Regions from separate parts of the Paenibacillus sp. JT22N12 genome, predicted to be linked through region 1. Evidence: riboswitches for the same ligand, from Rfam matches in the RefSeq annotation. Region 1 holds a riboswitch; the other holds the start of a gene.

Region 1 (5,396 bases):
TGCCCCTGAAGAGGGCCTCCGTATCGGAGCATGTCACGGCAGGGCTGGACACCGTTGCCGTCAGGATGCCTGCGCATCCCGTGGCACTGGCGTTGATCACGGCTGCCGGGTGTCCGGTTGCGGCGCCCAGCGCCAACAGCTCGGGCCGCCCCAGTCCGACAGAAGCGGCGCATGTTCTGGATGATCTGAACGGACGGATTGATGCCGTTATTGACGGAGGTTCGGCCGGCGTGGGACTGGAGTCGACAGTTGTTGAGGTTGAAGCAGGCGGCATTGTACGGATTCTGCGACCAGGCGGGATAACAGCTGAATCGCTGCGCGCAGCGGGGGCGCAGGTCGAATATGATATAGCTGCCGCCCCTCATGATAATGGACAGGAACGCACCCCGGGTTCCGTTGAATTGGGAGCGCATGAACACCCGGCAGCCGGCATCGCTCCGAGATCCCCAGGAATGAAGTATGCCCATTATGCGCCCAGGGGAGTCATGCAGCTGGTTCAGGGCGGCATCGACGAAGTTGCCGCTTATATCGGCAAGCAGAGCCGGAATGCCCGGGCGGAAGGTGAACGTACGGGTGTGCTCGCGTTCCATGAGCATGCCGACCGATTTGATGCCGATCATGTATTGGTCATCGGCAGCCTCGGCAATCTGGAGCGGGCGGCTCAGGGCTTATATGCCGCCCTGCGTTCATTTGATGATCTCGGCGTGAGCCGAATTTGGGCGGAGACTTGTCCGGAGGCCGGCATCGGGCATGCCTTGATGAACCGGCTTGCCAAAGCGGCAGCCCAGCAGATCATCCGCGTATAACGCCCTTCCCGGGCTGCGCTTTTACAGGTCATGTTTAACCCCTTGTCCGCATATGCTGGAAAAGAATGCGGACAAGGGGGAAAAAGAATGGTCGAAGCGGGTATGCATGCCGGACAACTGCTGACGCTGTTACTTATGGCGATAGCTCTTGGGATGGACGCTTTTTCACTCGGGGTCGGTATAGGAATGAAGGGTATTCGGCTTGTTGATATTCTTAAATTAAGTGCGGTTATCGCGCTGTTTCATATAATAATGCCTCTTATGGGCATGCTTACCGGTAAATACGTCAGCTCCCTGCTCGGAGATGTGGCTTCATCCGCCGCCGGTGTGCTGCTGCTGCTCTTGGGCGGCCACATGATTTACAGCTCCCTGCGGGGCGAATCCGTGGAATCCCTTGATCACAGCACGGTTTGGGGGATGCTGCTGTTTGCGCTCAGCGTGAGCATTGATTCATTTTCCGTAGGCATTTCACTGGGCATGTTTGCGGCGGATGTGCTGGTCACGGTGCTTCTGTTCGGCTTCTTCGGCGGAATCATGTCCACGGTTGGACTGCTCATCGGACGGCGGGTCAGTTCAAGCATGGGCGAGTACGGGGAAGCGCTGGGCGGCGTTATTTTGTTCACGTTCGGGCTGCTTGTTTTATTTTGAATAAATTGAGGAAAAGGAGTGCGAGTGCTATGAAACGGATTTTGTTCGTTTGCACCGGCAATACATGCCGTTCCCCGATGGCGGAGGCCATTCTTAAGGAGCTTGCGAGAAAGCAGGGCAGGCAGCTGGAGGTACGCTCGGCAGGTGTGTCCACGGTGGATGGACTTCCTGTTTCTTCGAATGCTGTAGGCGTGCTGCGTCAAAGGGAGGTTTCATGTACTGGCGGCTCCAAAGCGCTTGATGGCGGTTCAGTCGTTTGGGCGGATCTGATTTTGACCATGACGACAAGCCATAAACGCAATTTGCTGCAGCGCTTCCCGCAAGCGGTGGATAAAACTTACACGCTCAAGGAATTCGTCGGCTGCGACGAGAAGGTGCTGGCCGATATTTCGGAGCTGGAGGGGCTTTACACGGAATGGCAGATGAAGCAGGCGCTTGGCCAACAGATGACCAGTGCCGAGCGCGACCGCCTGCTTGAGCTTGAGAAGCGGATTCCCGATTTTGACATAGCCGACCCCTTTGGCGGGTCGATGGAGATGTATAAGCGCAGCGCCGACGAGATCGAGGATGCATTGAGGAAGCTGCTGGATAAGCTTGGCCCTTCCCGATAAGGTCGTTTACAAAATATCCGCATCAGCCCCTGACGCCGATGATTGATTTTAAACAGGCAATACGTTATGATAAAAACAACTAAGACGGTTTCTGATGTAACTGGCGACTAAAGTGGATCAAACCATGGTGGAGCATCAGATCATACGGCCGGTCGCCTGGGCAAAGAGCAGCGTGCGAAAGCATGTCATGCTCTTTTTTCGTCTTCCAGGCGATTTCAGCATGATTTCAGGTATACTAGTAACATGATTCATCGACATTTTTCGCCATCCAAGGCGGTCAAACCGGGAGGATTATATGTTATGAAAATCGCCATTGGCGCCGATCACGGCGGTTACCGCCTCAAGGAGGAGCTCGCTACCTTCATCCGGTCGCTCGGTCATGAAATCGAAGATGTCGGCTGCGATTGCGAGCAATCCGTGGACTACCCTGATTATGCGCTTCCTGTCTGCGAAAGAGTAACAAGCGGGAAGGCGGAACGCGGAATTCTTGTCTGCGGCACAGGAATCGGCATGTCAATTGCGGCCAACAAAACGGCCGGCATCCGGTGCGCACTTGTGCACGATACCTTCTCGGCCAAGGCAACCCGTGAGCATAATGATACGAATGTGCTGGCGATGGGAGAACGCGTCATCGGACCTGGGCTTGCCCAGGAGATCGTCCGAATCTGGCTGGAAACCCCGTTCTCGGGGGAGCAGCGTCATGTTGGCAGGATCGGCAAGGTCATGAAGCTTGAAGAAAATGCGTCTTCTCCCTCAACCGTTATTTGAATCCGTTTTTGCCAACCGGCGCAAGCTGCCGTTCCGGGATTGTTTTTCAGAGGGAAGCACCATACTTAGCAGCAAGCGGAAGATCCGAATCGAAGGAGTGTCAGGTGATGAACCGGGAACTGAAGCTGGATACGATTGCAGGTGATGTTGAAGCTGTTGTCCGTGAGCTGGCGCATGCCGCTCAGCTTCGAAGCGGACAGCTTCTGGTAATTGGCGCAAGCACAAGCGAAATCATCGGTCAGCGGATTGGCACATCAGGCACGCTGGAGACAGCCAAAGCGGTTTTCGAAGGCGTCGAGGCGGCCCGCCGTGACATCGGCTTTCACCCCGTCTATCAGTGCTGCGAGCATTTGAATCGGGCGCTTGTGATGGAGAGGGATATCGCAGAGCGGTATGGACTGGAGATTGTAGGAGCCATTCCCGTACCGAAAGCCGGCGGTTCGATGGCTTCCTACGCCTACCGGCAGCTGTCCGATCCCTGTCTGACGGAGTCGGTGCAGGCGCATGCCGGACTGGATATTGGCGATACGTTCATCGGCATGCATCTGCGGCGTGTTGCTGTTCCCGTCAGGCCGACAATCCGTTCCATTGGAGAAGCGCATCTGACAATGGCTTATACGCGTCCAAAGCTGATCGGCGGCATTCGCGCTGTATATACGGAGGAAGAGGCCGGCATTCCGGGCAGTTCAGCTGCTGAAGCCTTTACTGATACATCCCCAGGTGGCCCTGAGTCTCCGGGCGGCATATGCGACTAGAGAAGTTGATTCGGCGTTTGACCACATACCGCGTTAATTAACAACCGCCAATAAACATGTTTTGCGAATTGTTTCTGACCCATGGCTGCTCAAGAAGCTGCAAAGGCCAGTCAGCGCAATGCAAGGGACTGTTATAGAAGGCGTTACATTTAAGGAGGATAAACAAAACAATGGAACATTTACGCAAACAAGACCCTGAATTGGTAAAAGCACTCGGACTTGAGCTGCAGCGTCAGCGCGACAACATTGAGCTTATCGCATCCGAGAACATTGTCTCCGAAGCTGTGCTGGAAGCCATGGGAACCGTATTGACGAACAAATACGCCGAAGGCTACCCGGGCAAACGCTACTACGGCGGCTGCGAGCATGTGGATATCGCCGAGAACATTGCCCGCGACCGTGCCAAGGAGCTTTTCGGCGCAGAGCATGTCAACGTACAGCCTCATTCCGGAGCCCAGGCGAATATGGCGGTTTATCTTGCAGCGTTGAATGCGGGCGATACCGTGCTTGGCATGAATCTGGCGCATGGCGGGCATTTGACGCACGGCAGCCCGGTTAACGCATCCGGTATTTTGTATAATTTCGTCTCTTACGGCGTCAATGAGAATACATTCACCATCGATTATGAAGAAGTCCGGAAGCTTGCGTTCAAGCACCGTCCAAAGATGATCGTAGCAGGCGCCTCGGCTTACCCGCGTATCATTGACTTTGAAGCACTGGGCAAAATCGCAAATGATGTCGGCGCACTGCTGTTCGTCGATATGGCGCATATTGCCGGTCTGGTTGCAGCCGGTCTGCATCCAAGCCCGGTGCCGCACGCCCATTTCGTTACCACCACGACGCATAAAACGCTTCGCGGACCCCGCGGCGGCTTGATTATGTGCCGTCAGCCATGGGCGCAAGCGATCGATAAAGCCGTATTCCCTGGTTCCCAGGGCGGACCTTTGATGCATATTATTGCTGCCAAAGCGGTTGCTTTCGGCGAAGCGCTGGATCCATCATTCAAAGTCTACGCTAAAAACGTCGTCGATAACGCCAAGGCGCTGTCTGAATCGTTGATGGCCCAAGGCATTAATATCGTATCCGGCGGAACAGACAATCACCTGATGCTGATTGATCTGCGCAGTCTGAACATTACCGGCAAGGATGCGGAGCATGTACTGGATTCCGTGCAAATCACAGTCAACAAAAATGCCATTCCATTCGATCCGACCAGCCCGTTCATTACTAGCGGCGTGCGTATCGGTACTCCTGCGGCAACTTCACGGGGAATGGGCGTCGAAGCGATGAAGACCATTGCAGAAATTATCGCCATGACCTTGAAAAACCCGAAAGATGAAGCGGTGCTTGCCAAAGCGCGCGGCATGGTCAGCGACCTGACGTCCCAATACCCGCTTTATCCCGGTTTGAAGTATTAAAAAAAACTCATAACAAGGAAAGCGAAGAGGCTGCTGCGCAAGTCCACGAGGACAGCGCAGCAGCCTTTTTTTGCAACACCGGCCTGATACAGCCCTAATGTTTACCAAAAACGGCAGAAAGACATGGTTTATTCATGCTATGATGGAACTAATCCTACGAAAAGCGGGTGATAGCTATGGGTGGTTTCCTTATCATTGTTCTCGCTGTCATTATTATCTTTTTTATCGTATCGCGATTGAACAATCAGAAATCACAGAGCAGGGAATCGCGCAGGGTGGCTTCAGCCAAGCGCAAGCCGCCGGAGGCTCTCGGCGTACCTTCAGGACATCCCGCACGACCGGCGGCAGAGCGTCTTGAAGCTGTGCTGACCGCCGATATCGAAGCCAGGG
Region 2 (5,396 bases), on a different contig from region 1:
GCACCGAGCCGTCCCCGGTAAAGCCGATTGGTTTCTGCTCTGTAATTTTGCCGCCGTCAAATGCGCCTCTGCCTTGTAAAGTTGGACCGTATATTAAGGTTTGCATAGAAATGACCTCCATTATTGGTTTTATATAATTAGGGTATAGCCTCAATATGACAATTGATCGTCTCAAAAAGCCGGTTATCATACCGCGTATCAGACGGAAACAGTCTGCAACGGATTTTTAGACAAGTGACAAGCGGTGAACACTCTCATCCCCCTCGAATATCTGAAGACGGTTCCGCGTGCGCAGCTTCACTGTAGCTCTGAATGCAAGCAGCTAACTAGATGAAGCTTGCCTGGGCTGCAAGGCCCAGCTTCTTAAGCAGTTGAATGGCCTGTGTCTGCTCTTCAGCCGTGAGACCGGCTACCGCCTTCTGAATCGCCACGGTATGCTCTGGAAAAATCCGCTCAAGCAGCTCGGTCCCCTGCTCCGTAAGCTCTGCGAAAATTACTCTCCTGTCCGTAGGACATGCCTTGCGCCGCGCTAATCCTTTAGCCGTCAGCTTGTCGATGACGTAGGTAATATTGCCGCTTGTCATCAATATTTTCTCGCCAATCTGCTGCAGAGGCTGCTCTCCCTTATGATACAGCAGCTCCAGTACACCAAATTCAGTGGGGTTCAACCCGTATTTGCGAATATCCTGCTGTATATGCGCGCTAACCCATTGATTCGCCCGTGATAAAGTAACGAATAGCTGTAAAGAAGTATCCGGAGGTTGACTCACGCTGCTCACCTCATTTTCTTTTATATTAAATATCTTAATTTAAAGATAAATCAATTTGACGACGTTGTCAAGCGGCTGCATTTTGTTACAGTCTGGGGAATTCCAATATATCCTCCAGAGGACGTCAGTAGCCGTTTCTTCTGGACCTCGTTTCTGCTATAATGACAGCATTGGAATAAGGGTCGCGTGCAACTGGCGCAGCGTGGATTAACCACGAGGAAGCAAGCGACTGAATGAGCGTATCCATGCTGACCTCCGCTATCAGTTAATTGGGGTGCAGCGGCCGCTCTGTCATAGCCGTACGCCTGGGCAAAGTATTTGAAGGAAGATGTGCTTAAGAGCACGGGTCCTTTCAGATGCTTTTTTTTGTTTACCTATTGCATGAGGGAGGCATTCGATCATGGCCAAGCTGTTGAAGGCAAAACCGCTCGCTGATGAGGCAGGCGGGCTCATCAAGACACAGGTTCAGGAATGGAAGGAAACAGGGATTGCACCGGCAATTGCGGTCCTGATGGTAAATGGAGACCCGGCCTCGGCAGCCTATGCCAACGCCAAGGGGCGGCTTGCCGGGAAGCTGGGGATCGGCTTCGAGCTTCTGACTTTCGAGCAGAACGTCAAGGAGGCTGAATTGCTCCGGGAGATTCAGCGGTTGAATGGGGATGACAGAATTCATGGCATCCTGATCGAGCTTCCGCTGCCAGCGGGATTGGATTCCAGCCGGCTTGCGGCTGCGCTGGATCCGCTGAAGGATATTGACGGTATTACCCCGGCCAATAAGCTGGCCTGCATGATGAATGAACCCGGTCTGCGGCCGGCTACCCCGCAGTCCTGCATCCGATTGATTGAGGCTGCGGGAATCCCGCTAAGCGGCAAGCATGTTGTCGTTGTCGGCAGGGGGGAGACGGTAGGCCGGCCTCTGACGCAAATGCTGCTGCACCTGAACGCAACTGTGACCGTGTGCCATTCCCGTACGGCTGATCTGGCTCGAATGATCAAGGCTGCGGACGTGCTGGTCACGGCTGCGGGCCGATTGAACCTGATTACCCCGGAGATGGTTCATACCGGGCTGACTCTCATTGACGCAGGCATCAATGTCAGTCAAGATGGCAGTGGAATTGCCGGTGATGCCGCTCCGGAAACGGCCGATTTTGTAGCGGCTTCTTCACCGGTCCCTGGGGGTGTGGGCACATTGACCACAACGATACTATTCGAGAATGTCCTGCATGCATTAAAGCTGCAGCAGGATGCGGGGAGGCTGCACATATGAGCGATTCATGGAAGCAATCGATCCATGCTTTTTTGGAGAAAGCGGGCTCCGCTTCTCCTACTCCAGGAGGAGGAAGCGTGGCTGCCCTCGCCGCGGCACTTGGCGCATCCATGGGCTCGATGGTAACCCGGCTGACGACAGGAAACAAGTATGAAGATGTGCAGGCGGATATGAATTTCATCACCGGACAAATGACGGGGGCTGTATCGGCATGCGAGGCGGTCATGCTGGAGGATATAGAGAGCTTCGGGGAATTTATGCGTGTTCTGGCTCTGCCAAGGACAACTGAAGAAGGGCGGGAGCTGCGCAAAAAGGCCCTCAGCGGAGCTGCTGTCCGCGCTGCCGAGGTGCCATTAGGCTTAATGGTGCTGTGCCATGAGCTGCTGCTGCTGCTGCATGATGCGGTTATGAAAGTGAACCGCAATGTCATCTCCGATTGGGGAATCGCCGCCCTGATGCTCGAAGCGGCGATCCAATCGGCTTGGCTCACGGTGGAAATTAATTTGAGCTCCATTCAAGACCTGGCAGCCGCAGAACGCATTCGTGAACAGGGTGAAGCGCTTGAGCTTGCGGGTGCCAAGCTGAAGGCAGAGATCCTGACGACAGTCAGATCTCGATTGTAAGCTGCTCCTTTTCATTTGAGACAAGATAAACTTAGGCCCATACTCCAAGTGGCGTACGGACTGGCCGATACCAACTGATTGGCCAACGCCAACTAACTGGCTAATGCCAACGGACTGGCCAATACCAACTGACTCTGACGGGCTGCGCGCATGGAGTGGGGCGTTTGTAAATAAAGACCTGATTTATCCTGATCAGGTCTTTAACACAATCAGGACTTAGTAGACCCGGTGAACGATTTCTTCAAAGTCGGGCTCCTCCATATGAACATCTTCGATCTCGCCCAGCTGCTCCAGCATCCGCAGCGCCTCCATGGCGCTGAGCTGATCGCGGTTGCACTCCACGGTAAGCGTATGACCGTCGCTTCCCGTAAGACGCAGGGGCCAACGGTGATCCTGCGGTTCCTCAGCGGCGCTTCCCGGCCAGTCGGCCGGATTAAACTGGCCGTCTATCAGCGGAGAAGCCATGCTGAGATAGGTTACCCGAATGATGGTCGGCAAGCCGATCCTCCGCCTCAGCCCGTCGGTTGTCCCGTCAAATCCGAGACGGCCGTCATTGATCACAATGACGCGGCTGCACAGCTGTTCAATATCGTCCATATCATGAGTCGTGAGCAGGATCGTCTTGCCGAGCTCGCGGTTGATGGAATGCAAAAATTCGCGGATGCTCCGTTTGGCGATTACATCAAGTCCAATGGTCGGCTCATCGAGAAACAGAATGTCCGGATCGTGGAGCAGCGCCGCCGCGATGTCGGCGCGCATTCTTTGTCCGAGTGACAGCTTGCGCACTGGCGTCTCCATGAACGGGGCAAGAGTCAGCAGTTCGCTCAGCTCGCCAAGGCGCCGCGATTTCACTTCATCGGGCACACCGTACATGGCGGCCAAAATGTCGAAGGAATCCCGCACCGGCAAGTCCCACCACAACTGTGTCCGTTGACCGAACAGCACGCCAAGTCTGCGCGCGACGGTGCGCCGCTCGCGGTGGGGGCTCATGCCGGCAATCCGCACTTCGCCCGCTGAGGGATGAAGAATGCCGGATAGCATCTTGATCGTTGTTGATTTTCCCGCTCCGTTAGGCCCGATATACCCGACGAATTCCCCCTGATTAATCGTAAAGCTGATATCACGGACGGCTTCCTTCACCTTATAATCCCTTGAGAACATGGTGCGCAGCCCGCTGAACCGCCCCTCCTTGGGGACGGCTGATTTGAATTCCTTGGATAAGTGCTCGACCGTTATCATATGAGCGCTGGTCCTCCTATTTGAGAATATACGAATAGAGATGCTTGTTTAGCTGCCTGTACTCTGATAACGGGATAAACCGACCCGCCACATAAACAGTCCTGCGGCAAATACCAGCACAGCCGCCGCGAATGCGGACAACAGCAGCCAGACTCCGCCTTCCTCGCGCAGAATATACAATGAGGGGACATAATTGGCGAATGCGACCGGAATAACGCTGAGCAGCATGACCTGCATCCACTTGGGATAAATCGAAACCGGATACTGGACGGCTGTCCGCGCTGCGTCCTCCGTAATATTCTGAAGCTCTTCAATCCTCGTAATCCAGAAGCCGGCTGTAGCCGTAAGCAGTCCGATTCCGAATAATAGCAAAGCGCCTGAGAGGATAACCAGCAGCGTCAGCGGGATAGAGGCCCAGGAGATTTGCCCGGCGGCAAATAAAGCCTGCATGCTGACAGCAAGCACGGCAGCGCCTTGAATGATCTCCCCGATCCGGAAGGATACATTGAACGACATCAGTCCGAGCAGCACGGGGACCGGCCGCAGCAGCAGACTGTCCAGGTCGCCGCTGAGCAAATATTTTTCCAGATGATGCACATCAGAGGCTACCGTCCGGTATATCGCTTTGGACAGAGTCAGGATGGCATACAGATAGCCGGCTTCTGCCAGAGACCAGCCTTTAATATGGCCGAATTTCAGCAGAATAATAGCCAGCATGGCGAATTCCACGACATTGATCAGGGCAGCCATCAGGGAAGAGAACCAGAAATTGAATTTGTACTGCATACGGCTGCGAAGGCTGGCGACTACCAGCAGATGGTACATGCGAAGCCATTTCATCCGCCCTGCACCTCCACTTTGCGCCGCATCGTCCGGGCAATCATCAGGCAGATGCCGGTGAGTCCGGCGCCCCAGCCAAGAGAGCCGAGCAGCGGGACGGGGCCGTCCATGCCCAGATAAATCCGGGTCGGCACGTAATGCAGGAACGGGTAGAACGAAGCCCGGCTGATCAGCTCGAGCCAGTTCGGCAGCCACTCAATGGGAATGAGGAAGCCGGACAGCAGCATACTGAAGGCGTAATTCACCCAGTACAGCCAGCGTGATTCGGTCGTCCAGAGCGCCAGGGCTCCAATCAGGAAATTGATGCAGATGGAAATATAGGCGGCGAGCATCAAAGCGACAGCGGTCCAGATGAATGTAAGCAGGGATGAAGGGACATGAAGCGGAAGGACGAAGAGGTACAGCGTGTAAATCGGGAGAAACTTGTAGACAAACTGGTAGGCGATCTGCCCCCATTCCTTGCACATCAGCTGATAGAACAGGTGAACCGGACGCATGAGCTCAATGGCGATTTGACCGGTTCGGACGGATTGCTCCAGGCCCAGGCCGTTGTTCAGAAAAGCGGCGACCCACAAGCTGACCTGATTGAAGGCGACATAGCTGATCATGCCGCTCATTCCGTAGACGCCAAGCGATTGGCTTACGCCAATGCCGGTC

What was found. Region 1 has a riboswitch for ZMP and ZTP ahead of rpiB (ribose 5-phosphate isomerase B). Riboswitches for the same ligand answer to the same signal wherever they lie in the genome.
Region 2: another riboswitch for ZMP and ZTP. It lies ahead of AC0YOA_RS20305 (bifunctional 5,10-methylenetetrahydrofolate dehydrogenase/5,10-methenyltetrahydrofolate cyclohydrolase); the one in region 1 lies ahead of rpiB (ribose 5-phosphate isomerase B).

What each region holds. Positions count from the first base shown of each region.
Region 1 is NZ_JBWDNU010000007.1:170,910-176,305, reverse strand. Features, by position in the region: gene AC0YOA_RS24165 (L-threonylcarbamoyladenylate synthase) at 1-806, shown strand, start outside; gene AC0YOA_RS24160 (manganese efflux pump MntP) at 894-1,454, shown strand; gene AC0YOA_RS24155 (low molecular weight protein arginine phosphatase) at 1,484-2,065, shown strand; ZMP/ZTP riboswitch at 2,152-2,234, shown strand; gene rpiB (ribose 5-phosphate isomerase B) at 2,366-2,833, shown strand; gene AC0YOA_RS24145 (TIGR01440 family protein) at 2,941-3,588, shown strand; gene AC0YOA_RS24140 (serine hydroxymethyltransferase) at 3,759-5,006, shown strand; gene AC0YOA_RS24135 (glycine-rich domain-containing protein) at 5,183-5,396, shown strand, end outside.
Region 2 is NZ_JBWDNU010000005.1:221,710-227,105, reverse strand. Features, by position in the region: gene AC0YOA_RS20315 (pirin family protein) at 1-106, opposite strand, end outside; gene AC0YOA_RS20310 (MarR family winged helix-turn-helix transcriptional regulator) at 327-770, opposite strand; ZMP/ZTP riboswitch at 949-1,088, shown strand; gene AC0YOA_RS20305 (bifunctional 5,10-methylenetetrahydrofolate dehydrogenase/5,10-methenyltetrahydrofolate cyclohydrolase) at 1,171-2,037, shown strand; gene AC0YOA_RS20300 (cyclodeaminase/cyclohydrolase family protein) at 2,034-2,660, shown strand; gene AC0YOA_RS20295 (ABC transporter ATP-binding protein) at 2,877-3,899, opposite strand; gene AC0YOA_RS20290 (ABC transporter permease) at 3,948-4,739, opposite strand; gene AC0YOA_RS20285 (ABC transporter permease) at 4,736-5,396, opposite strand, start outside.